DNA from 4 places in the Bradyrhizobium barranii subsp. barranii genome. Region 2 is predicted to be linked to each of the others. Evidence: predicted binding sites of a transcription regulator. Region 2 holds the regulator's gene; each other region holds the start of a gene.
What was found. Region 2 encodes PhoB, which activates phosphate uptake and scavenging genes when phosphate is short. Its sites were predicted from a motif close to TGTCATNNANCTGTCAT; they were not measured.

Region 1: J4G43_RS28875 (glycerophosphodiester phosphodiesterase family protein) is a predicted target of PhoB. The motif match lies at 4,674-4,690, and genes of this name have one in related genera.
Region 3: J4G43_RS02070 (DUF2794 domain-containing protein) is a predicted target of PhoB. The motif match lies at 5,826-5,842, and genes of this name have one in related genera.
Region 4: J4G43_RS35260 (UDP-2,3-diacylglucosamine diphosphatase) is a predicted target of PhoB. The motif match lies at 4,715-4,731, and genes of this name have one in related genera.

Annotation. Positions count from the first base shown of each region.
Region 1 is NZ_CP086136.1:5,971,680-5,978,813, reverse strand. Features, by position in the region: gene J4G43_RS28900 (MBL fold metallo-hydrolase) at 1-365, shown strand, start outside; gene J4G43_RS28895 (NADPH-dependent FMN reductase) at 555-1,106, shown strand; gene J4G43_RS28890 (FtsB family cell division protein) at 1,279-1,596, shown strand; gene J4G43_RS28885 (helix-turn-helix domain-containing protein) at 1,813-2,772, shown strand; gene adh (aldehyde dehydrogenase) at 3,082-4,599, shown strand; gene J4G43_RS28875 (glycerophosphodiester phosphodiesterase family protein) at 4,807-6,159, shown strand; gene pdhA (pyruvate dehydrogenase (acetyl-transferring) E1 component subunit alpha) at 6,414-7,134, shown strand, end outside.
Region 2 is NZ_CP086136.1:786,670-793,803, forward strand. Features, by position in the region: gene pstS (phosphate ABC transporter substrate-binding protein PstS) at 1-513, shown strand, start outside; gene pstC (phosphate ABC transporter permease subunit PstC) at 658-1,647, shown strand; gene pstA (phosphate ABC transporter permease PstA) at 1,649-2,494, shown strand; gene pstB (phosphate ABC transporter ATP-binding protein PstB) at 2,511-3,311, shown strand; gene phoU (phosphate signaling complex protein PhoU) at 3,323-4,039, shown strand; gene phoB (phosphate regulon transcriptional regulator PhoB) at 4,055-4,762, shown strand; gene J4G43_RS03870 (GcrA family cell cycle regulator) at 4,996-5,508, opposite strand; gene J4G43_RS03875 (aspartate aminotransferase family protein) at 5,965-7,134, shown strand, end outside.
Region 3 is NZ_CP086136.1:434,878-442,011, forward strand. Features, by position in the region: gene ccmB (heme exporter protein CcmB) at 1-574, opposite strand, end outside; gene ccmA (heme ABC exporter ATP-binding protein CcmA) at 737-1,339, opposite strand; gene acnA (aconitate hydratase AcnA) at 1,583-4,303, shown strand; gene J4G43_RS02065 (DUF1223 domain-containing protein) at 4,521-5,297, shown strand; gene J4G43_RS02070 (DUF2794 domain-containing protein) at 5,907-6,278, shown strand; gene J4G43_RS02075 (GNAT family N-acetyltransferase) at 6,421-6,948, opposite strand.
Region 4 is NZ_CP086136.1:7,198,343-7,205,476, forward strand. Features, by position in the region: gene J4G43_RS35245 (caspase family protein) at 1-1,714, shown strand, start outside; gene J4G43_RS35250 (threonine/serine dehydratase family protein) at 1,788-2,771, opposite strand; gene J4G43_RS35255 (glycosyltransferase family 4 protein) at 2,836-3,879, opposite strand; gene J4G43_RS35260 (UDP-2,3-diacylglucosamine diphosphatase) at 3,879-4,691, opposite strand; gene thiD (bifunctional hydroxymethylpyrimidine kinase/phosphomethylpyrimidine kinase) at 4,907-5,707, opposite strand; gene J4G43_RS35270 (Lrp/AsnC ligand binding domain-containing protein) at 5,838-6,083, shown strand; partial or broken gene J4G43_RS35275 (transposase domain-containing protein) at 6,206-6,415, shown strand; gene ypfJ (KPN_02809 family neutral zinc metallopeptidase) at 6,572-7,134, shown strand, end outside.

The DNA of each region.
Region 1 (7,134 bases), 5.2 Mb from region 2:
TCGAATCCAAGGTCACGAAATACGAGTGGGGCAAGGAGGTCGCCCCGGGCATCACCTCGATCGCGACGCCCGGCCACACGCCGGGTCATACCTCGTTCGCGGTGGCCTCTGGCGACAAGAAGGTGCTGATCCAATCTGACGTCACCAACATTCCGGAGTTCTTCCTGCGCAATCCGGATTGGCACGTGGCGTTCGACAACGACGGCGCGATGGCGCAGGCGACGCGCCACAAATTCTACGACATGGCGGCAGCCGAGAAGGCGACCGTGATCGGCTTCCACTTCACCTTCCCCTCGGTGGGCCATGTCGAGAAGGACGGCGCGAAATACCGCCTGGTCCCGTCGGCGTGGAATCCGACGATCTGAACCGGGCTAGGGGTTTGCGAGAAACGTCAGGCCGCCTTCGGGCGGCCTGATTGTTTTTGGATCGTAGCGACCATCTGCTTTCGAGAAACTCAGCGTTTCCAAACGGGACCGGTTCATGCACTTGCATCCATCGACCGGGATCGCTTAAGTGCCGCCCCGGAACTTCCGCTCAAGCCCCAAGGACAATCCATGGCCTACAACATCGTCGTGATCGCCGGCAGCCTGCGCAAGGACAGCTTCTCGCTGAAGGTCGCCAACGCGCTCGCAAAGCTCGCGCCGGCCTCGCTCAAGCTCGAGGTCATCACGCTGGCAGGCATCTCGTTCTTCAACCAGGACCTCGAGGGCGCGCCGCCCGCGGACTGGCTGTCCTTCCGCGAGAAGCTGCAGAAGTCGGACGGCGTGATCTTCGTCACCCCCGAATACAACCGCGCCATCCCGGGCGTGCTCAAGAACGCCATCGACGTCGCTTCGCGCCCCTATGGCAAGAGCTCGTTCAACGGCAAGCCGGTCGGCATCATCTCGAACTCGCCGGGCCCGCTCGGCGGCGTCAGCGCCGCCAAGACGCTGCAGAACATCCTGCCGGGCATTACCGGCCCGATCCTGCAGCAGCCCGAGACCTATCTGAACGCGGTCGGCGATGCCTTCGATGCGGAGGGGAACCTGACCAAGGAATCTCTGAAGCCCGTACTCCAGGCCTATATCGACGCGTTTGCCGCGCACGTGGCCAAGCACCACGGCTGAGGTCTTTCTTCGTCATGGCCGGGCTTGTCCCGGCCATCCACGTCTTGGCTCGTGGTGACGAAGAAAGTGGATGCCCGGCACAAGGCCGGGCATGACGGCTGGGGGTATGGATTGGAACGCGAAGGGGGAGGCGATTAGCACTCCCTTAACCAACTTGCCGCATCTTCCCAAGATGGTCTCCCGCGCGCGCCTGAAATCGATCCTGACCGGCCTTGCCCTCTATGCGATGGCGGCCGCTATCGTCGGCTATTTCGGCGTCAACGCCTACACCGGCAAATACGGTCTCAACGCCCGTCAGGAACTCGACCAGGAGATCATCGCGCTGACGAGCGAGCTCGCCCAGCTCAAGCGCGAGCGCGCGAAGAGCGAGCAGCGCGTGTCGCTGCTGCGGACATCGCGGATCGATCCTGACATGCTGGACGAGCGGGCGCGCTATCAGCTCGACTATGTCAATCCGCACGATCTCGTTCGGATGATCCCGGCGAAGTAGCGCTTTCCGCAGCATTCGAAACCGGCATCGAAAGCCGCTGCCGAAATCCCGCAACCGTGTAGCAATTCTACCGAAAGTCTTAGGCTTGGAACCGGGCTGCCGCCTTGACGGCAACGCAGCAACGGCCCCATGGCTTCTGCCGCCGTCTGCCTGAGTTGACGCAGATCAACCGGGCCGTGCCGGCGCAGCCTAGACTGCCACCCGGAGGAAACAGTGATGAATGGGCCAATGTCCCGGCATCACGCGGCCCGCGTCGAGGCCGCCATTGCGTCAGGCCAGGCCGCGCGCTCCGCGCTGCTGGCCTCGTGGCGCCGTTCGTCCCGATTGCATCATCTCGATCCCGCCGGCCGCAGCGCGCCGATGCGGCTGAGCGATGTCGAGTTGCGGCAGGCGCGCGAGCGCGTCGCGCCGCTGCTCGCCGCCGCGCAAGGCGCGATGGACCGGCTCTATCAGGCGGTCGGCGCGAGCGGCTGCTGCGTGCTGCTCGCCGACGGTGCGGGCGTGCCGGTCGACCGCCGTGGCACAGCAGTGGACGATGCGACGTTCCAATCCTGGGGCCTGTGGACCGGCGCGCTCTGGAGCGAGGAGCATGAAGGTACCAACGGTATCGGCACCTGCGTCGTCGAGCAGCGCCCGCTGACGATTGACCGCGACCAGCATTTCTTCACCCGCAACACGCTTCTGAGCTGCACCGCCGTTCCGATCTACGATCACGAGGCGGCGTTTGCGGGCGTGCTCGATGTCTCCTCCTGCCGCGCCGACCGGACCGATGCGTTTTCCAATCTGATCGCGCTCGCGGCAGGTGAGGCGGCGAGGCGCATCGAGGCCGATCTGTTTCGCCGCGCCTTCGCCCATGCCCGCATTGTGCTGACGCAAGGCGCGGACGGCCAGGCCGGCGGCCTCGTCGCGGTCGATGCAGATGATCTCGTGATCGGCGCGACCCGGTCCGCGCGGGTGGGACTCGGGATTGCGCCCGGCCGTCCCTTGCAGCCGGTGCCCGCGGCTGACCTCCTCGGCGGCGAACCCGCGCATGACCATCTTGCCGGCGGCCAGCGCGCGGTGTTGCAGCGGGCGCTGCTGCGCGCGGGCGGCAATGTTTCGGCCGCCGCCAAGGCCCTCGGCGTCAGCCGCGCCACGCTGCACAGGAAGCTCAAGCGGTTCGAACTGAAGCACTGAGCTGGGGCTCTATTTTTCTTCCGCGCCCACCAACTCAACCCTCATGGTGAGGAGGCCGCGAAGCTGCCGTCTCGAACCATGCAGGCCTGGCTGTGCTCGCGGCCATCCTTCGAGACGCGCGCAAGAGCGCGCTCCTCAGGATGAGGGCTGAGTGTGTGGGGGCAGCTGCGTCACCTGTCGCAGAACTGCGACAGGTCGGGCCGGCCATCGCTCACGTCCGGGCTGACAGGAAAACGCTCCCGCGACATCGTTGGCGCAAGTCGTGACCACGCGACGAATTGCGCAAACAGCAAACATCGGGAGTGATCAATGAACAAGGTGGAATTCCTCGGCGTCACCCAGGTTCCGTTCGCCGAACGCTATGACAATTTCATCGGCGGCAAATTCGTCGCGCCAATCTCCGGCAAGTACTTTGACAACGCCTCGCCGGTGAACGGCCAGATCGTCTGCAAGATCGCGCGTTCCAATGCGCAGGACGTCGAGGCCGCCCTCGATGCGGCGCACGCCGCCAAGGGCGCCTGGGGACGCACCAGCGTCGCCGAGCGCGCCGCGATCCTGAACCGGATCGCCGACCGGATGGAAGAGAATCTGGAGCGCCTTGCGGTTGCCGAGACCTGGGACAATGGTAAGCCGATCCGCGAGACCCGCGCCGCCGACCTGCCACTCGCGATCGATCATTTCCGCTATTTCGCCGGCGTGGTGCGTGCGCAGGAAGGCTCGATCGGCGAGATCGACCACGACACCATCGCCTATCATTTCCACGAGCCGCTCGGCGTGGTCGGCCAGATCATCCCCTGGAACTTCCCGCTGCTGATGGCCTGCTGGAAGCTCGCGCCGGCGCTCGCCGCCGGCAATTGCGTGGTGCTCAAGCCCGCCGAGCAGACGCCGGCCTCGATCATGGTCTGGGCCGAGATCATCGGCGATCTCCTGCCGCCCGGTGTCCTCAACATCGTCAACGGCTTTGGCCTCGAGGCCGGCAAGCCGCTCGCCTCCAGCCCGCGGATCGCGAAAATCGCCTTCACCGGCGAGACCTCCACGGGCCGGCTGATCATGCAATATGCCAGCCAGAACCTGATCCCGGTCACGCTGGAGCTCGGCGGCAAGTCGCCGAACATCTTCTTCAACGACGTCACCGCCGAGGACGACGATTTCTTCGACAAGGCGATCGAAGACTTTGTGATGTTCGCGCTGAACCAGGGCGAGGTCTGCACCTGTCCGAGCCGGGCGCTGGTCCACGCCGATATCTATGACCGCTTCATGGAGCGGGCGCTGAAGCGCGTCGCCGCGATCAAGCAGGGCGACCCGCGTGCGGCCGACACCATGATCGGCGCGCAGGCATCTAGCGAGCAGCTCGCCAAGATCCTCTCCTATATCGACATCGGCAAGCAGGAGGGCGCCAAGGTGCTGGCCGGCGGCGGTCGTGCCGAGCTCGGCGGCGATCTTTCCGGCGGCTTCTACGTCCAGCCGACGGTGTTCGAGGGCCACAACAAGATGCGAATCTTCCAGGAGGAGATCTTTGGTCCCGTCGTCTCGGTCACGACCTTCAAGACCGATGACGAAGCGCTCGCGATCGCCAACGACACGCTCTACGGCTTGGGAGCCGGCGTCTGGAGTCGCGATGCCAACCGCTGCTACCGCTTCGGCCGGGCTATCCAGGCCGGCCGGGTCTGGACCAACTGCTACCATGCGTATCCTGCGCATGCCGCGTTCGGCGGCTACAAGCAGTCGGGCGTCGGTCGCGAGACCCACAAGATGATGCTCGATCACTACCAGCAGACCAAGAATCTCCTGGTCAGCTACAGCCCGAAGAAGCTTGGCTTCTTCTGATCGGGCAAGATCTGATTGGGCAAGATCTGATGGGGCAGGAGAGGGCGGCGCAACCTTTGCGCTGCCCTCTCCGTCGTCATCCGTCTGTCAGAGTCTTGAGACAATACGACAGCGCCGACCGTATTCGGTTCGGCGCCCGCGGCATTCGAAGCGATGCCGGGCAAAGACGGAGGCTTGGTGATGCGGAACAGTCGTTCAGGACGGACAATGGGTGTCGCAGCGATGCTGTTCGGCGCGGCAGTGCTGCCGCTGTCGATGGCCTTTGCACAGTCCGGCCCGGCGCCAGCTGGCGCCAAGCCCTTCCTGACCGTCGATGGAAAGGCGCCACTGGTCCTTGGCCATCGCGGCCTGCCGGGCCTGGTACCTGAAGAGACCGAGGCGTCGTACGACCTCGCCGCGGCGCTCGGGACCGATGCGCTCGAAGAGGATTTGCACCTGACCAAGGATTGCGTTCTGGTCGTGCGTCATAACCCCTGGCTGAGCGACAACACCAACATTGCCGAGGTTACGAAGACCAATGCGGCCGTCGCTGCCCGCAAGCGCACCGTGCCCGGTGTGCGCGTCAAGGCCCCGTCGGCCACCGGCGTGCCTGCCGACTACCTGACGGATCTCAGCGACCCGGCCGATCCCAAATCGGTGCTGAAGTCGCTGATCGTGGACGGCGAGGATCATACCAACGATTGGTCGATCAGCGACTTCACCATGGCCGAGCTGAAGCAATGGATCGGCGGCACCACCTATGACGCGGCCAACGAGCGGCCGAAAGTCTTCAACGGCAAGCTCCCTATCATCAGCTTCCAGGACGTCATCGACATCGCCAAGGTCAAGAGCAAGGAGACCGGGCGGACCATCCTCGTCTATCCCGAAACCAAGAACCCGACATGGAACAATGCCCAGGCGATCGCCAATGGCTGCGGCGCGGCCGGCAGCCGTCCGCTCGAGGATGCCCTGATCAAGATCATCAGGGATAACGGCCTCAACACCAAGGACGCTCCCATCCTGGTCCAGAGCTTCGAACCCGGCAGCCTGAAATATATGCGCAGCCACGGCCTCCAGACGCGGCAGGTCCAACTCGTCGACGGCAACGGAATTGACTTCAAAACCGGCAAGGTTCTCCTCAACAACATCACGAATTCGCGCCCGTTCGACTGGACGGTTGCGGGCGATGCGCGCTTGTACGATGCGATGCTGACGCCCGAGGGGCTTGCCGAGATCAAGACCTATGCCGAGGGCATCGGTCCGTGGAAGGCCTATATCGTTCCGCTCAAGATCGCGCCGTGGAAGGACAGCAACGCCGATGGCACGCCCTACAAGGGATCGACGCCGGAGGCTTCGACGCAGGACGCGACCAGCCTTGTCGCGGACGCGCACAAGCTCGGTCTTTTCGTCCATGTCTTCACGTTTCGGAACGAGAAGAAGTATCTTGCCGCCGACTATCGCGGCGACCCGAGCCTTGAATATCTCAAATTCTACCGGCTCGGCGTCGATGGGGTCTTCAGCGACTTCACGCATACCGGCGTTGCCGCCCGTGCGGCGTATTTGCGCGAGTTGGGCTGGTAAAGCCGGCACGGCGAATCGGACGCGCGTGGGATTTCGGATACAAAACGGCGCGTCCGATTTCTCTGCGTTGGCTGCCCACGTTCCCTTCGCTGACCGGTGAGCTAAAGTTGCCCGATCGGCGCCAAAGGTTTTGCAAAGTTTCGGTCACGTTGCAGTGCGGCATAATGAAAGTCGCGCCATGCCGCCGCGGTCCTTTCCAAGGGCGTTTGACTTGGGTTAGAGAGGGCTGAAGTTTTCTCTGACCCGGAATTCCCATGGCCGCACCCAAGAAAGCCGCCGCAAGCACTCCACAGGACAAGACCGACGGCGGTTCGCCCCCGGAATTCACCAGAGAGCAGGAGCTCAAAGCGCTCCGCGACATGCTCCTGATCCGGCGGTTCGAGGAAAAGGCCGGCCAGCTCTACGGCATGGGCGCGATCGGCGGCTTCTGCCACCTCTATATCGGCCAGGAGGCCGTGGTGGTCGGCATGCAGATGGCCCTGAAGCAGGGCGATCAGGTCATCACCGGCTATCGCGACCACGGTCATATGCTCGCCACCGGCATGGAGGCCAACGGCGTCATGGCCGAGCTCACCGGCCGGCGCGGCGGCTATTCCAAGGGCAAGGGCGGCTCCATGCACATGTTCAGCAAGGAGAAGCACTTTTACGGCGGCCACGGCATCGTCGGCGCGCAGGTCTCGCTCGGCACGGGTCTGGCCTTCGCCAACCACTATCGTGGTAACGACAATGTCAGCGTCACCTATTTCGGCGACGGCGCGGCCAACCAGGGCCAGGTCTATGAGAGCTTCAACATGGCGGAGCTCTGGAAGCTGCCGGTGATCTACGTCATCGAGAACAACCGCTACGCCATGGGCACCTCGGTGTCGCGCGCTTCGGCGCAGCAGGATTTCTCCAAGCGCGGCGCGTCCTTCAACATCCCCGGCATGCAGGTCGACGGCATGGACGTCCGCGCCGTGAAGGCCGCGGGCGAGGAGG
Region 2 (7,134 bases):
AACTATCTCGCCAAGGCCAGCGCGGACTGGAAGAGCAAGGTCGGTGAGGGCACCGCGGTCGAGTGGCCGGTCGGCGTCGGCGCCAAGGGCAACGAAGGCGTGTCGGGCAACATCAGCCAGACCAAGAACTCGATCGGCTACGTCGAGTACGCCTATGCCAAGCAGAACAAGCTGACCTACACCGGCCTCGTCAACAAGGCCGGCAAACCGGTGCAGCCGACGGTCGAAGCCTTCCAGGCGGCCGCTTCCAACGCCGACTGGGCCAAGGCTCCCGGCTACTACGTCATCCTGACCGACCAGCCCGGCGACAAGTCCTGGCCGATCACGGCGGCGACCTTCATCCTCATGCACAAGGATGCCACCGACAAGGCAGCCTCGCAGGAAGCCATCAAGTTCTTCCGCTGGGCCTTCAAGAGCGGCGGCAAGGCGGCTGAAGAGCTCGACTACATCCCGATGCCGGACCCGGTCGTCCAGCTGATCGAGAAGACCTGGGCTGCCGAGATCAAGAGCTAAGCGCTCTGTGTCCCGGACTGGGCGCCGGGATCTCACAAGACCTCCGCTCCGGATCGGCCTCGCGCCGCATCCGGAGCGCAAGACCAACAACAAGACCGACAACAAGCGTATATCAAACGGGCACAGGGGATCGGCGTGGCAGAGATGGCCGTTCAGAGCGATGTAATCGACGACGCCGGACCGTATGACCGCGCCAAGGCCTTGGGCGCCTTCAAGCTCGGCGACCTCACCTTCTACTGGATCACGCGGCTGTCCGCGATCTCGGTGCTCCTCATCCTCGGTGGCATCATCATCTCGCTGATCGTCGGCGCGTTCCCGGCGATGAAGGAATACGGCTTCGCCTTCCTGTGGACGCAGCGCTGGGCGCCGTCGGCAGATCCGCCCGTGCTCGGCGCGCTCGGCCCGATTTACGGCACGCTCATCACCTCCTTCATCGCGATGGCGATCGCCATTCCGGTCGGTCTCGGCATTGCGATCTTTCTGACCGAGCTCTGCCCGCAATGGGCGCGCCGCCCGATCGGCATGGCGATCGAGCTGCTCGCCGGCATTCCCTCGATCATCTACGGCATGTGGGGCTTCTTCGTGCTCGGCCCGTTCCTGGCCAACACGTTCCAGCCCTTCATGATCAAGATCTTCGACGGCGTCCCGGTGCTGGGCGCGATCTTCGCAGGCCCGCCGTCCTATCTCAGCCTGTTCAACGCGGCGCTGATCCTCGCCATCATGGTGCTGCCCTTCATCACCTCGATCTCGGTCGACGTGTTCAAGACGGTGCCGCCGGTGCTCAAGGAAGCCGCCTACGGCGTCGGCTGCACCACCTGGGAAGTCGTGCGCAGCGTGGTGATCCCCTACACCCGCGTCGGCGTCATCGGCGGTGTCATGCTGGCGCTCGGCCGCGCGCTCGGCGAGACCATGGCGGTGACCTTCATCATCGGCAACTCGTTCCGCATCTCGTCGTCGATCTTCGCCCCGGGCACCACGATCTCGGCGGCGATCGCATCGGAGTTCGCCGAGAGCGACGGCCTGCACCAGTCCGGCCTGATCTTGCTCGGCCTGCTGCTGTTCGTGCTGACATTCTTCGTGCTCGCGGCTGCACGGTTGATGCTGATGCGTCTTGAAAAGAAGGCGGGGAAGTAACATGAACCCGATCTACGCACGCCGCCGCCGCATGGACATCGTCATCCGTGTGCTCTGCCTGGCTGCCGCTGCCTTCGGCGTCACATGGCTCGCGCTGATCCTGATGACGCTGCTCTACAACGGCATTGCCGGCCTGAACCTGGAGCTCTTCGTTGCGGACACGCCGCCTCCGGGCTCGACCGAGGGCGGCCTGCGCAACGCCATCGTGGGTTCGATCATCATGACCGTGCTCGGCGTCGGCATCGGCGCGCCGCTCGGTCTGTTCGCCGGCACCTATCTCGCCGAGTACGGCCGCAACGACCGCCTGACCTCGGTGATCCGCTTCATCAACGACATCCTGCTCTCGGCGCCCTCGATCATCATCGGCCTGTTCATCTATGGTGCGGTGGTGGTGCCAATGCGCGGCTTCTCGGCGATTGCCGGCGCACTCGCACTCGCGGTCATCGTCATCCCGGTGGTGCTGCGTACCACCGAGGACATGCTGCTGCTGGTGCCGAACGCACTGCGTGAGGCGGCCTCGGCGCTCGGCCTGCCGCGCTCGCTGGTGATCAAGCGCATCGCCTATCGCGCGGCGCGCTCGGGCCTCATCACCGGCGTGATGCTGGCCACCGCCCGCGTCGCCGGCGAGACCGCGCCGCTGCTCTTCACCGCGCTGTCGAACCAGTTCTTCAGCCTGGGTCTGAACAAGACGATGGCGAACCTGCCGGTCACCATCAACAATTTCGTGCAGAGCCCCTACGCCTACTGGAAGCAGCTCGCCTGGAGCGGCGCGCTGCTCATCACCCTGACCGTTCTTGCCCTGAATATTGGCGCGCGCATTCTGAGCGCCGAGAGGACCGCAAAATGAGTGATCTTTCCGTACGATGAGCGCGGCCGGTGGTTTGCCCCAGGCGCCGGTGCTGCCCGAAGCTCCGGCCAAGGTGACGGTGCGCAACCTCAATTTCTATTACGGCGAGCACCACGCGCTGAAGAACATCAATCTGGCGCTCGGCACCAACCGCGTCACGGCGTTCATCGGCCCGTCGGGCTGCGGCAAGTCGACCCTGCTGCGCATCTTCAATCGGATGTACGACCTCTATCCGGGCCAGCGCGTCACCGGTCAGCTCATGCTCGACCAGACCAACGTCCTCGACCCCAAGCTGGACCTCAATTTGCTGCGCGCCCGCGTCGGCATGGTGTTCCAGAAGCCGACGCCGTTCCCGATGACGATCTACGAGAACATCGCCTTCGGCATCCGCCTTTACGAGAAGATCTCGAAGTCCGAGATGGACGACCGCGTCGAGAAGGCGCTGCGCGGCGGCGCGCTGTGGAACGAGGTCAAGGACAAGCTCAACGCCTCCGGCCTGTCGCTCTCCGGCGGCCAGCAGCAGCGCCTCTGCATCGCCCGCACGGTCGCGGTGCGGCCCGAGGTGATCTTGTTCGACGAGCCCTGCTCGGCGCTCGACCCGATCTCGACCGCCAAGGTCGAGGAGCTGATCCAGGAGCTGTCCGAGAACTACACGATCGCGATCGTCACCCACAACATGCAGCAGGCGGCGCGCGTCTCCGACAAGACCGCCTTCATGTATCTCGGCGAGCTGATCGAGTTCGACGACACCAGCAAGATCTTCACGTCGCCGACCGACCGGCGCACGCAGGATTACATCACCGGCCGGTTCGGCTGAGGAGACGGAACATGGGTTCTGAACATACCGCAAAGGCCTTCGACACCGACCTCCAGGAGCTCACGCGCCTGGTCGCTGAGATGGGCGGCATCGCCGAGCGCATGATCGTCGATTCCGTCGACGCGCTGATCCGCCGCGACGTCGCGCTCGGCCAGCGCGTCGTCACCATCGACGCCGAGCTCGACGCGCTTCAGAAGAAGATCGAGGAGCGCGCCGTGCTCACCATCGCGCGCCGCCAGCCGATGGCGGTGGATCTGCGCGAGATCGTCGGCGCCATGCGCGTCGCGACCGATCTCGAGCGGATCGGCGACCTCGCCAAGAACATGGGCAAGCGCGTCGCGGCGCTGGAGACGGATTTCCATCCGCTCAAGCTGTTCCGCGGCCTGGAGCACATGACCGACCTCGTGCAGCAGCAGGTCAAGTCGGTGCTGGACGCCTATGCCGCGCACGATCTGCCGGCGGCGATGGCGGTGTGGAAGGGCGACGAGGAAGTCGACGCCATCTGCACCTCGCTGTTCCGCGAGCTCCTCACCTACATGATGGAGGATCCGCGCAACATCTCGTTCTGCATCCATCTGATGTTCTGCGCCAAGAACATCGAGCGCATCGGCGACCACGCCACCAACATCGCCGAGACCGTGTTCTACATGATCGAGGGCCAGGCGATCACCGACAAGCGGCCGAAGGGCGACATGACGACCTTCGCCACGACGGTCCCGAACACTTAAGGAGCGACGAACACCATGGGCGCACGCATTATGGTGGTTGAGGACGAGGAAGCTCTCACCGAGCTTCTCCGCTACAACCTCGAAGGCGACGGCTATGACGTCGAGACGGTGATGCGCGGCGACGATGCCGACACCCGCCTCAAGGAGCATATCCCCGATTTGATCGTGCTCGACTGGATGCTGCCGGGCCTCTCCGGCATCGAGCTGTGCCGGCGGCTGCGCACCCGGCCCGAGACCAAGCAGCTCCCGATCATCATGCTCACCGCGCGCGGCGAGGAGAGCGAGCGGGTGCGGGGCCTTGCGACCGGCGCCGACGACTACATCGTCAAGCCGTTCTCGGTGCCGGAGCTGCTGGCACGCGTGAAGGGCCTGCTCAGGCGCGCCAGCCCCGAGCGGCTTGCCACGGTGCTCGCCTATGGCGACATCGAGCTTGACCGCGACAAGCGTCGCGTGGCGCGTTCGGGCCGGCCGATCGATCTCGGTCCGACCGAGTATCGCCTGCTGGAGTTCTTCCTGGAGCATCCCGGCCGCGTGTTCTCGCGCGAGCAGCTGCTCGACAGCGTCTGGGGCCGTGACATCTACATCGACGAGCGCACCGTCGACGTCCATATCGGCCGCCTGCGCAAGCTGCTCAATCTCGGCCGCGAGCAGGACCCGATCCGCACCGTCCGCGGCGCGGGCTACGCACTGGACGATCGCTTTGCGAAGGCGGAGCAGGCGTAAGGGGTTGCTGTGGCAGACGTGATTTAGCGGGCTGCCACCGCATCCTCAATGTCGTCCCTGCGAACGCAGGGACCCATACCCACAGGGAGTGGTTTGGCGACGACTCGGAGTGATCATCCCGCGCAATAACTACGCGCCGGGATTATGGGTCCCTGCGTTCGCAGGGACGACACCGAGTGAGTTGAGCCGTCACGCGTGACGGCGCCGTCTTCGTAGTCAGCTAATCCGATACCTCAGCGCGGACCCGGCTTCGCCGGCGCGCGCCGGCGATCGGCCGCGGGCTGATACGCCACGCGCGAGTGCTGGGCGCAGTAGGGCAGGCCGGAGAGCGCCTTGCCGCCGCAGAAGAAGAAATCCGGGCTCGAGGGATCGCCGACCGGCCAGTGGCAGGTCGCCTCGTTCAGCTCCAGCAGCGACAGCCGCTGGCTCATCGGCACGACGTTGTCGTAGGTGACCGGTTCGGCCTCGACCTCGACTTCGAAGGCTTGCGCCAGCGCGGTGTTGCCGCGTGCGATCGGGCGGGTCACCCGCATCATGTGCTGCGCCGGACGCGCCTTGCGCGGCCGCGGCGCTGCCGATGAAGGGCTCTTGGCGCGGCCCGACAGGCCGAGCCGGTGCACTTTGCCGATTACGGCATTGCGGGTCACATTGCCGAGTTCAGCGGCGATCTGGCTGGCCGAAAGTCCGGCCTCCCAGAGCTTTTTCAGCTGCTCGACGCGATCATCCGACCAGGTCAAAACGGTCATTGCACCCTTTCCTTCGCCGGCGCCTGCCATCCTGGCGGCCGCACGGCGAATGCCTAAGCTTCGAAAAACCCGTGCCGCCAGAATCCCTTAAGGCTCGCCGGGCGCACCAGATGCGCCCGAACGCTTACGCCGGTACATGAGGACTTAGAGGATCAGAGCTGCTGCACGAGATGTCGTATCTGACAAGCCAAACGCTACAATATGGCGTGACTCACGCGCAAGAGTCCGCCGACTCGCTTCCACATGTTCCGTGGCGGAAATACGCAAAATCGCCACCGCAAGACTACGGATTCTGCGTTTCGCGAGGCTTTCCGGGCGGCATTGACACCGGTTTCACCAGGCATAAGATAGTCATACGTGCCGCCCTTAAAAGGCGGCACGTTTCGTTTTCCGGGCCGGTCAATGGTGCGTTGCGCAATGCACGCTCACACCGTCCGCAACATTCAAGTGATCGTCATGACTAACAGCGCAGCGCCGCATTTGCTCCCCGTTTTCGCGAGGTCCGACCTCGGTTTCGAGCGCGGTGAAGGCTGCTGGCTGATTGCGACCAATGGCGATCGCTATCTCGATTTCACCTCGGGCGTGGCGGTGAATGCGCTCGGCCATGCTCATCCTGCGTTGGTCAAGGCGTTGCAGGAGCAGGCCACCAAACTCTGGCACATGTCGAACCTGTTCCAGAGCCCGGACGGCGAGAAGCTCGCCGCGCGTCTGTGCAACGAAAGCTTCGCGGACTTCGTGTTCTTCTGCAATTCCGGCGCCGAAGCGCTGGAAGGTGTGATCAAGCTCGTCCGCCATCATCACTTCTCCAAGGGCCATCCGGAGCGTTACCGCATCATCACCTTCGAAGGCGCCTTCCACGGCCGCACGCTGGCAACGCTCGCCGCGACCGGTTCGGCAAAATATCTCGAAGGGTTTGGCCCGCCGATGGACGGCTTCGACCAGGTCCCGCATGGCGACATCGAAGCCGTCAAGAAGGCGATCGGTCCGCAGACCGCCGGCATCCTGATCGAGCCGATCCAGGGCGAGGGTGGCGTGCGTTCGGCAACGCCCGCCTTCCTGAGGGCGTTGCGCCAGCTCTGCGACGAGAAGGGCCTGCTGCTCGCGTTCGACGAGGTGCAGACCGGCATGGGCCGCACCGGCGATCTGTTCGCGCATCGCCGCACCGGCGTCACGCCTGACGTGATGTCGCTGGCCAAAGCGCTCGGTGGCGGCTTCCCGATCGGCGCGGTGCTGGCGACCGCGGACGCGGCTGCCGGCATGGGGCCCGGCTCGCACGGCTCGACCTTCGGCGGCAATCCGCTCGCGATCTCGGCTGCCAACGCCGTGCTCGACGTCATGCTCAAGCCCGGCTTCTTCGATCACGTGCAGAAGATGTCGCTGCTGCTCAAGCAGAAGCTCGCCTCCGTGATCGATCGTTATCCTGACATCGTTAGCGAAGTGCGCGGCGAAGGCCTTCTGATCGGCATCAAGGCCGTGGTGCCGTCAGGCGATCTCGGCGCGGCATTGCGCAACGAAAAATTGCTCACGGTCGGCGCCGGCGACAATGTCGTGCGCTTCCTGCCGCCCTTGATCGTCACCGAAGCCGAGATCGAGGACAGCGTCGGGCGGCTCGAACGCGCCTGCGCC
Region 3 (7,134 bases), 350 kb from region 2:
CGAACGTCATGGGACCGACGATCACGGCCTGCGAGGCCGCGACGCCGAAAATCAGCACCGGGATCGACAGCGGCAGCACCAGCACGGCCATCAACAGTCCGCCCCGGTGCAGCGTCACCGCCAGCGCCGCGCCGATCATGCCGGTGAAGGTCAGCGCCGGCGTACCGGCCAGGAGCGTCAGCGCCACCGCCCCGGTCGCGACCATGTCGAGGTTGAGCAGCAGGCCGAGCACGGGGGTTGCGACAATCAGTGGCAGGCCCGCGGCCAGCCAATGCGCCAGCGCCTTGGCGGCGCAGGCGAGTTCCAGCGGCGTCCGGCTCATCGTGATCAGGTCGAGCGAGCCGTCCTCGTGGTCGGCCATGAACAGCCGGTCCAGGGTGAGCAGGCTCGCCAGCAGCGCGCCTAGCCACAGGATCGCCGGCCCGAGCCGCGACAGCAGCGCCAGATCCGGCCCCACCGCGAACGGCATCAGCACCACCACGGTCAGGAAGAACAGCACGCCGATCAGCGCCCCGCCGCCGACGCGGAGCGCGATCCGGATATCCCGGCGGATGAGGGCGGACAGGGCGGTCATGCCACGGCTCCCATGGGTGAGGAGACGACCCCCGCCGGTTGCCCCGGGCGAGCTGCGCTCCCTCCCTCGCATCCGCCTTCGCCAAGGCTTCGGCGGACAAGAGGGGGGAGGGAACGGAGAGAGCCGGGCCCGGCCGCTTGGAAAGCTGAGGGTCCGTCGGAATCATGCCATTTCCCCAATCCTCAGCTCCCGCGAATCGATGCCCAGCGGCGCATGCGTCGCCGCGATGATCAGGCCGCCTCGGCCGAGATGCTCCCGCATCAGGCCCTCGAACATGCCCTGGCCGGCCACGTCCAGCGCCGTGGTCGGCTCGTCCAGCAGCCAGACCGGGCGGTGCACCGTCAGCAGCCGGGCCAGCGACAGGCGGCGGCGCTGGCCGGCGGACAGGAAGGCCGCGGGCAGGTGAGTGGCGTGATCGAGCCCGACGATGGCGAGGCTCTTGGCCGCATCACTGCGCTCGCCGCCCAGAAAATCAGCCCAGAATGACAGGTTTTCCGCCACGCTCAGCGCCGGCTTCAGGGCGTCGCGATGGCCGAGATAGTGGCACTGCTCCGGCAGCGTCAGCTCGGCGTCGCCGCCGGCGAGCGCGATTGTCCCGCCGGCCGGAATCAGCAGGCCCGCGATCAGCCGCAGCAGCGAGGTCTTGCCCGAGCCGTTGCGGCCCACGACCGCCACGGCCTCGCCCGAGACCGCCTCGAAATCGAGCCCGGAGAACACCTCGCGGCCGCCGCGCACGCAGACGACCCCGCGTCCGGACAGCTGCATCTTGCCTTGGTTCAATCCGCTCAAAGCCTGGCCTCAGGAAATCTTGGGGTAGCGCATGGGAATTTTTGGCTCGCGGATTGCTGCGGCACGTTTGTGGCTGTGGCGGCGCGGTTAGAAAGCTTCTATAAGCCCGGAACTACTTGATGCAGCAACTTAACCTGCCCCTGCAAGCGACCCAGCCGGACTCGCTGACGGTGTTAAAATACCCCTTGCCGGGTATAACTAACAATTGGGATTTCCTACATGACCTCGCTCGACAGCTTCAAATGCAAAAAGACCCTCAAGGTCGGCGCCAAGACCTATGTCTATTACAGCCTGCCCACGGCCGAGAAGAATGGTCTGAAGGGAATTTCGAAACTCCCCTATTCGATGAAGGTTCTGCTCGAGAACCTCCTGCGCAACGAGGACGGCCGCACGGTCAAGAAGGAAGACATCGTGGCGGTGTCGAAGTGGCTGCGCAAGAAGTCGCTGGAGCATGAGATCGCATTCCGCCCGGCCCGCGTGCTGATGCAGGATTTCACCGGCGTGCCGGCCGTGGTCGACCTCGCCGCGATGCGCAACGCGATGCAGAAGCTCGGCGGCGATGCCGAGAAGATCAATCCGCTGGTGCCGGTCGACCTCGTCATCGACCACTCCGTGATCGTGAATTTCTTCGGCGACAACAAGGCCTTCGGCAAGAACGTCACCGAGGAATACAAGCAGAACCAGGAGCGCTACGAGTTCCTGAAGTGGGGCCAGAAGGCGTTCTCGAACTTCTCGGTCGTGCCGCCCGGCACCGGCATCTGCCATCAGGTCAATCTCGAATATCTCTCCCAGACGGTCTGGACCAAGAAGGAGAAGATGACGGTCGGCAAGAAGACCGGCACCTTCGAGGTCGCCTATCCCGACTCGCTCGTCGGCACCGACTCCCACACCACCATGGTCAACGGTCTCGCCGTGCTCGGCTGGGGCGTCGGCGGCATCGAGGCGGAAGCCTGCATGCTCGGCCAGCCGCTGTCGATGCTGCTGCCCACCGTCGTCGGCTTCAAGCTGAAGGGCGCGATGAAGGAAGGCGTCACCGCGACCGACCTCGTGCTGACCGTGACGCAGATGCTGCGCAAGCTCGGCGTGGTCGGCAAGTTCGTCGAGTTCTTCGGTCCCGGCCTTGATCACCTGTCCGTCGCCGACAAGGCGACCATCGCCAACATGGCGCCGGAATATGGCGCGACCTGCGGCTTCTTCCCGGTCGACGCTGCTGCGCTCGATTACCTCAAGACCTCCGGCCGCGCTCCGGCGCGCGTCGCGCTGGTGCAGGCCTATGCCAAGGCGCAGGGCCTGTTCCGCACCGCCAAGTCGGCCGATCCGGTGTTCACGGAAACGCTGACCCTCGACCTCGGCGACGTCGTTCCCTCGATGGCCGGTCCGAAGCGTCCCGAAGGCCGCATCGCGCTGCCGTCGGTCGCCGAAGGCTTTTCGCTCGCGCTCGGCACCGAGTACAAGAAGACCGACGAGCCCGGGAAGCGCTTTGCCGTCGACGGCAAGAACTTCGAGATCGGTCATGGCGACGTCGTGATCGCCGCCATCACCTCCTGCACCAACACCTCGAATCCGAGCGTCTTGATCGGCGCCGGCCTGCTTGCGCGCAACGCTGCCGCCAAGGGCCTCAAGGCAAAACCGTGGGTGAAGACATCGCTCGCGCCGGGCAGCCAGGTGGTCGCGGCCTATCTCGCCGATTCCGGTCTGCAGGCCGATCTCGACAAGGTCGGCTTCAACCTGGTCGGCTTCGGCTGCACCACCTGCATCGGCAATTCCGGTCCGCTGCCCGAGGAGATCTCGAAGTCGATCAACGACAACGGCATCGTCGCGGCCGCCGTGCTCTCCGGCAACCGCAACTTCGAAGGCCGCGTCTCGCCGGACGTGCAGGCGAACTATCTCGCTTCGCCCCCGCTGGTCGTCGCCCACGCGCTCGCAGGCAGCGTCACCAAGAACCTCGCCGTCGAGCCGCTCGGTGAAGGCAAGGACGGCAAGCCGGTGTACCTCAAGGACATCTGGCCGACGACGAAGGAGATCAACGCCTTCATGAAGAAGTTCGTGACCGCGTCGATCTTCAAGAAGAAGTATGCCGACGTGTTCAAGGGCGACACCAACTGGCGCAAGATCAAGACGGTCGAGAGCGAGACCTATCGCTGGAACATGAGCTCGACCTATGTGCAGAACCCGCCCTATTTCGATGGCATGAAGAAGGAGCCGGAGCCGGTCACCGACATCATCGAGGCGCGCATCCTCGCCATGTTCGGCGACAAGATCACCACCGACCACATCTCGCCGGCCGGTTCGATCAAGCTCACCTCGCCCGCCGGCAAATATCTAAGCGAACACCAGGTGCGTCCGGCCGACTTCAACCAGTACGGCACGCGTCGCGGCAACCATGAAGTGATGATGCGCGGCACCTTCGCCAACATCCGCATCAAGAACTTCATGCTGAAGGGCGCTGACGGAAATATCCCGGAAGGCGGTCTCACCAAGCACTGGCCCGACGGCGAGCAGATGTCGATCTACGACGCCGCGATGAAGTACCAGCAGGAGCAGGTGCCGCTGGTGGTGTTCGCCGGCGCCGAATACGGCAACGGTTCCTCGCGCGACTGGGCTGCGAAGGGCACGCGCCTGCTCGGCGTCCGCGCCGTGATCTGCCAGAGCTTCGAGCGTATCCACCGCTCCAACCTGGTCGGCATGGGCGTGCTGCCGCTGACCTTCGAAGAGGGCACCTCCTGGTCGTCGCTCGGCCTGAAGGGCGACGAGAAGGTCACGCTGCGCGGCCTGGTCGGCGACCTGAAGCCGCGTCAGAAGCTGACCGCGGAGATCGTCTCCGGCGACGGTTCGTTGCAGCGGGTTTCGCTGCTTTGCCGCATCGATACGCTGGATGAGCTCGATTACTACCGGAACGGCGGCATTCTGCACTACGTGCTGCGCAAGCTCGCGGCCTAAGCGCGAATTTGTGAACGGTGGCTCACCGCGACGTGAGTAGAAGGTTAAACGAGGGCGGCCTATCACAATGCCGCCTTCGTGCGTTAGAACACGCGTCCGATGGTCCCGCCCGGCGGAAAACCTCGCCCCGGACGGTTGAATGTACGATGCCCGTAAGACTACGGTGACCATCAGGCGATAGGATCTTCCCCCACGCGTGCGAGGTGTGACGTTCAAAATGACTGCAATGATGGCTTCTAATCTGGTTTCGCGCTGGTCCGGTGCACTCTGGTCGGGAGCACTTGGTATCTGCGCCATCGTCGCCGTCATCCGTCCCGCCGAGGCTGATCCTCGCGCCGTAGTCGAGCTCTTCACATCGCAGGGGTGCTCCTCCTGCCCGCCCGCCGACCAGGTCATCGGCGATCTCTCCAACGACCCGTCGATCATCGCGCTGAGCATGCCGATCGACTATTGGGATTATCTCGGCTGGAAGGACACGCTTGCGGATTCGCGCTTCTCGGCGCGGCAGCGCGCCTATTCGCGCATGCGCGGCGACCGCGAGGTCTATACGCCGCAAGTCGTGGTCAACGGTTCGACGCATGTCATCGGCAGCGATCGCGCCGGCATCGAGAGCGCGATCGGCAAGACCGACAACGGCGCAGGCGTAATGAGCGTGCCGGTGACGATGTCGCTTGCAGGCAAGCAGATCAACGTGTCGGTGGCGGCGAGCAAGGAGTCGGCGGTCTCGCACGGTGAGGTCTGGATCTGCTCGATCACGAAATCGGTGCCGATCGCAATCAGCCGCGGCGAAAATCGCGGACAGCAGATCACCTATCACAACGTCGTGCGCAACCTGCTCAAGGTCGGCGACTGGAACGGGCGTCCGGAAAGCTGGACGGTGCCGTTGGAAAATCTCACGCGCGACGGCGTCGACGGCGCTGTGGTCTATGTCCAGGACGGCAGCCGTGAGAAGCCGGGTGCGATGCTCGGCGCAGCGTACACGTCGCTGCACTAGATCAGATTTCTCTCGCCAGCGTCGTACTCGCTCTCACGCCTCATGGTGAGGAGCGCCCTTGCGCGCGAGGCGGACGATGCTACTCGTCGCCGCGAGAACCATGCAGGCGCGGCTGATGCAGCGGCCTTCCATCCTGCGAGACGCCGCTTCGCGGCTCCCCAGGATGAGGGGAGAGAGTCGTCTTCGCGTCAATCAGAGGGAAGTTGGTCGTGCCGGAAACATCTCGGCACAAACCAAAAAGGACCAACTTGCGTTGGCCCTCCTTGTCGCGCGTACAGACCCGATCCTGACGGTCCCGGGGGGCTGGGGGCTGAGGAATCCGGAACCGAAAGGACCGGGTCAACGCACACAGGTCTTTTCGCAATGCAGGGCGGCAGGCGCTTGGCGGAAAAGCGGCGATATCAAGATTCCTTCTAACGATCCCGTGACGGTTTGCCGCGATAGAATTCCACTCCTGCGTGTGCTCCGATTCGCACCCGATTCAATCAGTTGAGTGAAGAGCCCCTTGCGGCGGGGAACGGTTGGCGCGATCATGCAATTGTCATGATCCGCGGTTCCGGGGACGGTCCTTCGCGGATGCGATCATGCCGCGAGATGAGGAGGCGCTCGATGAGTCTGACGCCGGAGGATGCCGATCCGAGCGAGCAGCGCGCAGTGGCGCGCCCCACCGCTGCGAATGCCCAACCCAACCGGGTGACATTCAACCGGCTGGAACTGAACCGCATCCTCAACCTCTACGGCCGCATGGTCGCCGACGGCGAGTGGCGCGACTATGCCATCGACTTCCTGAAGGACCGCGCGGTGTTCTCGGTCTTCCGCCGCGCCTCGGAAGTGCCGATCTATCGCATCGAGAAGGACCCGCGGCTGGCGCGCAAGCAGGGCATGTACAGTGTGATCTCGGCGACTGGCCTGATCCTGCGCCGCGGCCATGAGCTCGAGCGCGTGCTGCTGGTGATCGATCGCAAGTTGGCGGTGGTTTAGCCTTACGGACGGTGCCGTAGGGTAGGCAAAGGCGCACCGCGCTGTGCCCACCATCTTTCCTCAATCGCCGGGCATGGTGGGTACGCTTCCGCCTTCGCTCTCCGAGCTACGGCGGACAAGTCGCTTTGCCCGCCCTACGAGGCTATTTCGGCACCGTGCTCGCGCCCTCGCCCAGATCCCGCTGCATCATCACCGTGTCGAGCCAGCGGCCGAATTTCAGGCCAACATTGGGATGCGTGCCGATCATCTTGAAACCGCCGCGCGTGTGCACGCCGATCGAACCGGCATTGGCGGAATCGCCGATCACCGCGATCATCTGGCGGAAGCCGCGCGCCTCGCATTCGGTGATCAGCCGCTCCAGCAGCAACGAGCCGATGCCGCGGCGGTGGAACGCGGGATCGAGATAGATCGAGTTCTCGACCGTGAAGCGGTAGGCCGGCCGCGGCCGGTAGGCGCCGGCATAGGCATAGCCGGCGACGCTACGATCGAGGATGGCGACGAAATAGGGATAGCCGCCGTCGATCAGCGCGCGGTAGCGGCGCGTCATCTCGGCCAGATCCGGCGGCGCCAGCTCGAATGTCGCGGTGCCCTCGCGGACGGCCTGCTTGTAGATGGCGGTGATGGCGGGAAGGTCGGCCTCAATGGCGGGCCTGATCTCAGGTGCGGACATGGCGGCGAGATTAGAGCCTTCCCGCGGTCACTGGAAGGGGCAACACCGCTTCCCCATGCTCCGTCATCGCCAGCGCAGCAGCCCTCCAATCTTCTCCGCTGTCATGCCCCGCGCAGGCGGGGCATCCAGTACTCCGAGACAGCGCGGCTAGAACCGAGCCGCTGCGGCATACTGGATCGCTCGCCC
Region 4 (7,134 bases), 4.3 Mb from region 2:
CCAGCCTGCCCCGATCGCGCTGCAAGGCCCGGAGCAGCGCGTGGCGCTGGTGATCGGCAATTCCAACTACAAGAACGCGCCGCAGCTCCAAAACCCCGACAATGATGAGGAGTCGATGGCGCAGTTTCTGAACTCCGCCGGCTTCGAGGTGGTCGCCGCGACCGACCTGACCCAGAACGACATGCTCCGCGTCGTCCAGGACTTTTCCGCCAAGGTTTCCGCGCGGGGTCCGAACACTGTCGCCATGGTCTACTACGCCGGTCACGGCGTGCAGCTCGCCGGCGAGAACTATCTCGTCCCCGTCGATGCCAAGGTTTCGAACCCCACCGAGCTCGTGAGCAACTCGGTGCGCCTGGTCGACGTGATGTCGACGCTGGAGACGATCCCGAGCCGCATGCGCATCGTCATCCTCGATGCCTGCCGCAACAATCCGTTCCCTGATGTCAACGACGCCGGCCGCGGCTTGGCCATCGTCGATGCGCCGAACGGCTCGATCGTCGGCTACTCGACCGCGCCGGGTGCGGAAGCACAGGACGGCACCAACGGCCACAGCCCCTATACCCAGGCCTTCCTCAACGTCGCGCGCGAACCCAACGTGCCGATCGAGCAGCTGTTCAAGCGCGTGCGCCTCGAAGTGAACCAGACCACCAGCGGCGCGCAGATCCCGTGGGAAAGCTCGTCGCTGACCTCGGACTTCACCTTCTTCGGCGACACCGCTGTCGCCGCCAACCGCGCGCCGGTGAATGCGCCTGTCGTGCAGGTGGCCTCCAACCTGCCGAGCCGCTCGACGCGCCAGGCCTATGACTACGTCGTGTCCGAGGGACGGCAGGAGTACTATCAGGAGTTCATCCAGATGTACCCGCACGACCCGCTGTGCGACCACATCCGCTGGCTGCTCAACAACCTGCTGATCACACAGGCCTGGCACAAGGCGGTGCTCGCGAACTCCCCGCTCGGCTACAAGAGCTTCTATGACAGCTACGGCAACAGCCCCTATGCGCAAGTCGCGCTGAAGCTCCAGGTGCAGCCAAAGCTGATCCCCCTGATGCAGGCGACCAAGTTCCTGGCGCCGCAGAACATTGCTCCGACGTTCAAGGTCAGCAATCTCGGCCAGCCCAAGTACATGCCGCTGATGCAGCAGGGCAATGGCGGTGCGCAAGTGAACGGCAACCTGCCGGTCGTGCAGAAGCCGGTGGACAGTAACGTCATCGGCAAGCTCGGCAGTGGCGGTCAGGGCGTCAACTTGCCCTCGGGCAACAACCAGCCGAACGGCACGCCGTCGCAGACCCCGGGCAAGATCGTCACCCTGCCTGCGCCGACCAACACGACCAACACCAATGGCGGCACCGGCAAGATCGTGACGCTGCCCGCGACCAACAATACGCAGAATGGCGGCAGCAACAATAACGGCACGACCAAAGGCACGCCTGGCAAGATCGTCAGCATGCCGGTGAATGTCGGCAAGGGTGGCACGACCGTCGATACGAAGCCGGTCGTTCAGACGCAGAACAACCCGATCCGCGTCAACACCGGCGTGAAGCTCAACAACAACCCGGTGAACAAGGTGCAGGTCCAGAACAACCAGCAGAACAACCGCCCGCAATTCAATGCGACCAACCGTGTGGTCAACAACGGCGGCAACAACTTCCGGCAGTCGATGAACCAGGCGCCCTCCATGGGCGGCGGCAACAATCACCGCGGCTTCATGCGCTGATCGCCACAAGCGAAACGACAAAGGGGCAGAGCGGCGACGCTCTGCCCCTTCCTCATGTTAGAAGGTCCGAAACCTAAGCAACCAGCTCGGCAAACAGATCCGCATCGACATTGCCGCCGGAGAGGACGATGACGACGTTCTTCCCGGCGACGTCGAGACGTCCTGCCAGCAGTGCGGCAAGACCGACAGCACCGCCCGGCTCGACCACGAGCTTCAGCTCGCGATAGGCAAAGGCCACGGCCGCACCGACTTCCTTGTCGGATGCCGTCACGCCGCGCGCCAAGAGCTTGCTGTTGATCGCAAAGGTCATCTCGCCGGGGATCAGGGCCATCAGCGCATCGCAGATGGTGCGGCCCGCAGGCCCATGCGGCTCGCGGTGGCCGGCGGTCAGCGAAATGCCGTGATCGTCGAACGCCTCGGGCTCGGCCACCACGATCTCGGCGAGCGGATAGCGCGCCTTCACTGCCGTGGCGACACCCGCGATCAGGCCGCCGCCGGAGGCCGGCGCCACCACGATGTCGGGGCTGAGGCCGAGCGCAGCCATGTCCTCCGCGATCTCACGACCTGCGGTGCCCTGCCCCGCGATCACGAACGGATCGTCATAGGGCCTGACCAGCGTCGCGCCGCGCTTCTCGGCGATGCCGCGCGAGATCGCCTCGCGGTCGTCGCGGTCGCGATCGTACAGCACGACCTCGGCGCCGTAGGATTTGGTGCGCTCGCGCTTCGACAGCGGCGCATCCGCGGGCATCACGATGGTCGCGTGCATGTCGAGGATCTTGGCAGCCGCCGCCACGCCCTGGGCGTGGTTGCCGGACGAGAACGCGACGACACCGCCGGCGCGCTTGTCCTGCGGGATCGAGGCGACCTTGTTGAAAGCGCCGCGGAACTTGAAGGAGCCGGTGCGCTGGAGCATCTCCGGCTTCAGGAAGACCTTTGCGCCGACGCGCTCGTTGAGCACGGGAAAGGACAACAGCGGGGTGCGGATGGCGAAGGGCGCGATCACGCGTGCTGCTGCATCGATATCGGCAGGGCCGATCGGGAGGAGCTGTTCGGTCATGCCTAACGTTATCGCGCCGGACGAGGCGCGGGGCAAGACACCTGCGCGCGATGAACCTTGGTTTTCAGGCTACGAAACTAACCTGCTCCGCCCCATTCCTGCCTGGAAGCACCGCGCCAACCGCCTTGATGCTGTCCACAAATGCCCTCGCCGAGGCCTCCCAGGTGTAATTGGCGGCGAATTCGACGCAGTCCTGCCGGGACACGTCGAGCGCCGCGAAGCAGGCGTTGCGCAGATCGTGATCGAGGGCGCCGACCGGTGCATCGCCGATCACGTCGCGGGGGCCCTTCACCGGGAAGGCCGCAACCGGCAGGCCGCTGGCTAGCGCTTCCAGCAGGACCAGGCCGAACGTGTCGGTCTTGCTGGGGAACACGAACACGTCGGCAGCAGCATAGATTGCCGCCAGCGCCTCGCCGTGCTTCTCGCCCAGGAAGATCGCATCCGGATAGGCTTCTTCCAGCGCGACCCGCGCCGGGCCGTCGCCGACGATCACCTTGGTGCCGGGCAGATCGAGATCGAGAAACGCCTCGAGGTTCTTCTCCACCGCGATCCGGCCGACCGAGAGAAACACCGGCGCCGGCAGGCAGAGGTCGATCCCACGGGGGTGGAACAGGCTGGTGTCGACGCCGCGCGGCCACAGCACGACGTTGTCGAAGCCGCGTTCGCCAAGCTCGCGGGCGAGCGCCGGCGTTGCCGCCATCACGGCGCGGCTGGGCGCGTGAAATCGGCGCAGCGCCCGCCAGATCAGGGATTCCGGAACCGGCACGCGGGCGCGGACATATTCGGGAAAGCGGGTGTGGAAGCTGCTCGTGAACGGCAGCTTGCGCTGGCGGCAATAGCGGCGGACCATCAGTCCGATCGGCCCCTCCGTCGCGATGTGGATGCTGTCGGGGCGCGCCTCTTCGATCAGCTTCGCGATCCGCGCCGGGCGCGGCATGGCGAGCCGCACATCGCGGTAGCTCGGCATCGCAAAGGTGCGGAACGATTGCGGCGTCAGGAACGTGAACTCGACGCCGAGCCCCTCGGCGGCGTCTGCGAGCTTGGTCAGCGTCCGAACCACACCATTGACTTGCGGGTGCCAGGCGTCGGTCGCGACCAGGATGCGCATCAAGCGGCCCTTGCTGCGACCTGCGGGACCTGTGCCGGCTTCCGCGCCTGATCCGCCCAGGTGATGATCTCGAAATGACCATCGTCATGCTCGACCAGCGCCGTGCAGCTCTCGACCCAGTCGCCGCAATTCATGTAGCGGATGCCGCCCTCGTCGCGGATCACGGCATAGTGGATGTGGCCGCAGATCACGCCGTCGGCGTCGTGACGCCGCGCCTCGGCGGCGAGCGCCTGCTCGAACGCGCCGATATAGTTGACGGCGTTCTTGACCTTCTGCTTGGCCCATTGCGACAGCGACCAATACGGCACCTTGAACATGCGCCGGAAGAAGTTGACGAAGCGATTCATCTGGATCGCGAAGTCATAGGCCTTGTCGCCGAGATGGGCGAGCCAGCGCGCGTTCTGCACCACGAGGTCGAAGATGTCGCCGTGGATGACGAGATAGCGCTTGCCGTCCACGCCGGTGTGGACGGTGTTCTCGACCACGTCGATGCCGCCGAAATGCGTGCCGTAATAGTTGCGCAGGAACTCGTCGTGATTGCCGGGAATGTAGATGACCTTGGCGCCCTTGCGCGCCTTGCGCAGCAGCTTCTGGACCAGGTCGTTATGCGATTGCGGCCAGTGCCAGCTCGATTTCAGCGCCCAGCCGTCGACGATGTCTCCGACGAGATAGATCGTGTCGGCATCGTGGTATCGCAGGAAGTCGAGCAGCAGGTCGGCTTGAGAACCGCGGGCTCCGAGATGAACGTCGGAGATGAACAACGTGCGAAAGCGCCTTTCAGGGCTCTCGTCACTCACATCGTAACTTCCCATGCGACAGCCTGTAACAATATCCCGTGACAGGGGGATGACCAATGAACCTTTGAGGCACCCTCGGATACGAATCAAACCTCGCCTCGCCCGTCCCGCGAATATCAGTCGCATGCGACAATCAGGCGACATGACGCCGCAACGGCCTCCGCAAGACCCCGGAACCGATGGCTGATCAGGTTAACGGCAGCGGTCCCGCGCGCCGCTGGCGGCCCGGATCAGTAAAATTTGTGGAAATGATGGACCGGCCCGTGGCCGTGACCGACGCTGAAGCGGTCGGCGGCCGCGATCGCTGCGCTGATCCAGGCCTTGGCGTTCCGCACGGCGCGCTCGAGATCCTCGCCCCTGGCAAGCCCCGCCGCGACGGCCGAGGACAGCGAGCACCCCGTGCCGTGGGTGTTGCGGGTGGCGACGCGCGGCGCCGCAAGCGCGATCGTGTTCTCGGCCTCGACGAGATAGTCGATGCTTTCGGCGCCCTCGCCGTGCCCGCCCTTGATCAGGACCGCGCGGCAGCCCAGCGCCAGCAGCCGGCGCCCCTGGCTCTCGATCTCGGCCTCGCGTGTCGCGACGGGCTCGTCGAGCAGAGCCGCGGCCTCGGGCAGATTAGGCGTGATCACCGACGCCAGCGGCATCAGCTTCTTGCGCAGGGCTTCCACCGCCTCCGCGGCGAGCAGGCGATCGCCGGAGGTTGCGACCATCACGGGATCGAGCACGATATGCCCTGGCTTCCAGCGCGACAGCGCGCCCGCGATCGCATCGATGCTGGCGGCCTGCGCCACCATGCCGATCTTCACCGCGCCGACCTCGAGATCGGAAAACACGGCATCGATCTGCGCGGTGACGAATTCGGCGGGCACCGCGTGGATGCCGGTGACGCCTTTTGTGTTCTGCGCCGTCAGCGCCGTGATGGCGGAGGCGCCATAGACGCCGAGCGCGGCAAAGGTCTTCAGGTCAGCCTGGATGCCGGCGCCACCGCTCGAATCGGAGCCGGCGATGGTGAGCGCCACGGGCGTCGTCATGGGGCGATTTTCCGCGTTCTTGAGGCCATCGCCCGTCCTAGCGCGCATGCCCGGTGGCCCGCAAGTTCGCTTGCTAAATCCGGCCGGTTTTGGCCTATTAGCCGCCAGATATGCCTTCGGAGTGACTGCAATGGTTCCTTTTTTCGTCCAGATCAAATGCAAGCTCGGCCAGTCCTACACGGTCGCCAACGCGCTTGCCGAAGCCGAGATCGCCTCCGAGATCTACTCCACGGCCGGCCATTACGATTTGCTGGTGAAGTTCTACGTCGATAAGGACACCGACATCGGCCACTTCATCAACGAGAAGGTGCAGGTGCTGCCGGGCATCCAGGACACCCTGACCATCATCACTTTCAAGGCGTTTGGCGCGAGCTAGGGTGTGCACTCACAGAGGGCCGGATGGGAAGTACGCTTCCGAGACAGCGCAGCGGACCAATTGTGCTCAAAGTGAGTTCTTCGGATTTTAACCATCGCGCACATCATCCAGCGCTCGACACCCTCTTGCGCCGGCAAGGCTCGACGCGCTTCATCGATGACGGCCGCGTCGAACTCCACAACAATACGGTCGAACGACTAATCCGCGGCATCGACCCGCTTGCCTATCTCAACGAAGTCCTGACGAGAATCGTCAACGAACATCCAAGTCGCGGCATCGACCAGCTACTGCCCTGGGCCTATCGCGAGCAATCCCTCAAAGCCGCGGCCTGAGAACGACGCTTCGCGAACAGGCCGTCGCGCCAATGTCCGGTCAAAAAACGGATAGTCTCCAAGCGGTTGGGGCCTTTGCATCGTAGCCCACGCGCTTAGGTCCGCGGAGGAACAATTCGGCGGCCCGATCGCGTGCACCTATGCCGCGCGCAAAGTGTGAAATATTTCATTGAACATACAACCCTGGAATGCTCTTTTCGCACGGATCGTGAGCGCCGGGGGCCGGCAATGCCCAAAGGACCGCTTGTTTCGATAGCAGTTGCTGCCTGGGTGCTTTGCACAGGCGGCTTAGCCTGGGCAGTTCGCCCAGCACCGATAGACCCCGCTGCCATCCTCCGTAACCAAGTCGACAAGATTGGTCCGGGTTCAGTTGTCTTTAATCCTCCGACGGAAATGACGGTCGGCTATCACGAGCCAATAACCGTCCAGCCGCTCCAACGTCATGGCGCGGCTCAAACTGAACAGATCGAGGTTGGCCGCTTCATGCGGGCTCGCCTATTCGGTGAAGGATTCACGGCAACAACGAGTGGCGATGACGCGCAAGCCGAGTGGCTTTATGCTGAGCTTCCAGCGAGGTCGGGCGACCAGACCGGTGCGCCGCGCGACAAAATATATCTCTTCGTTTCGCGAGTTCTGGGCAGCACGGAGGAGGTCTGGCAGGCAATCTTCGCATCCGATCGCCTAACTTATCGGCCACCCCGTCTCGTCCTGTACACAAG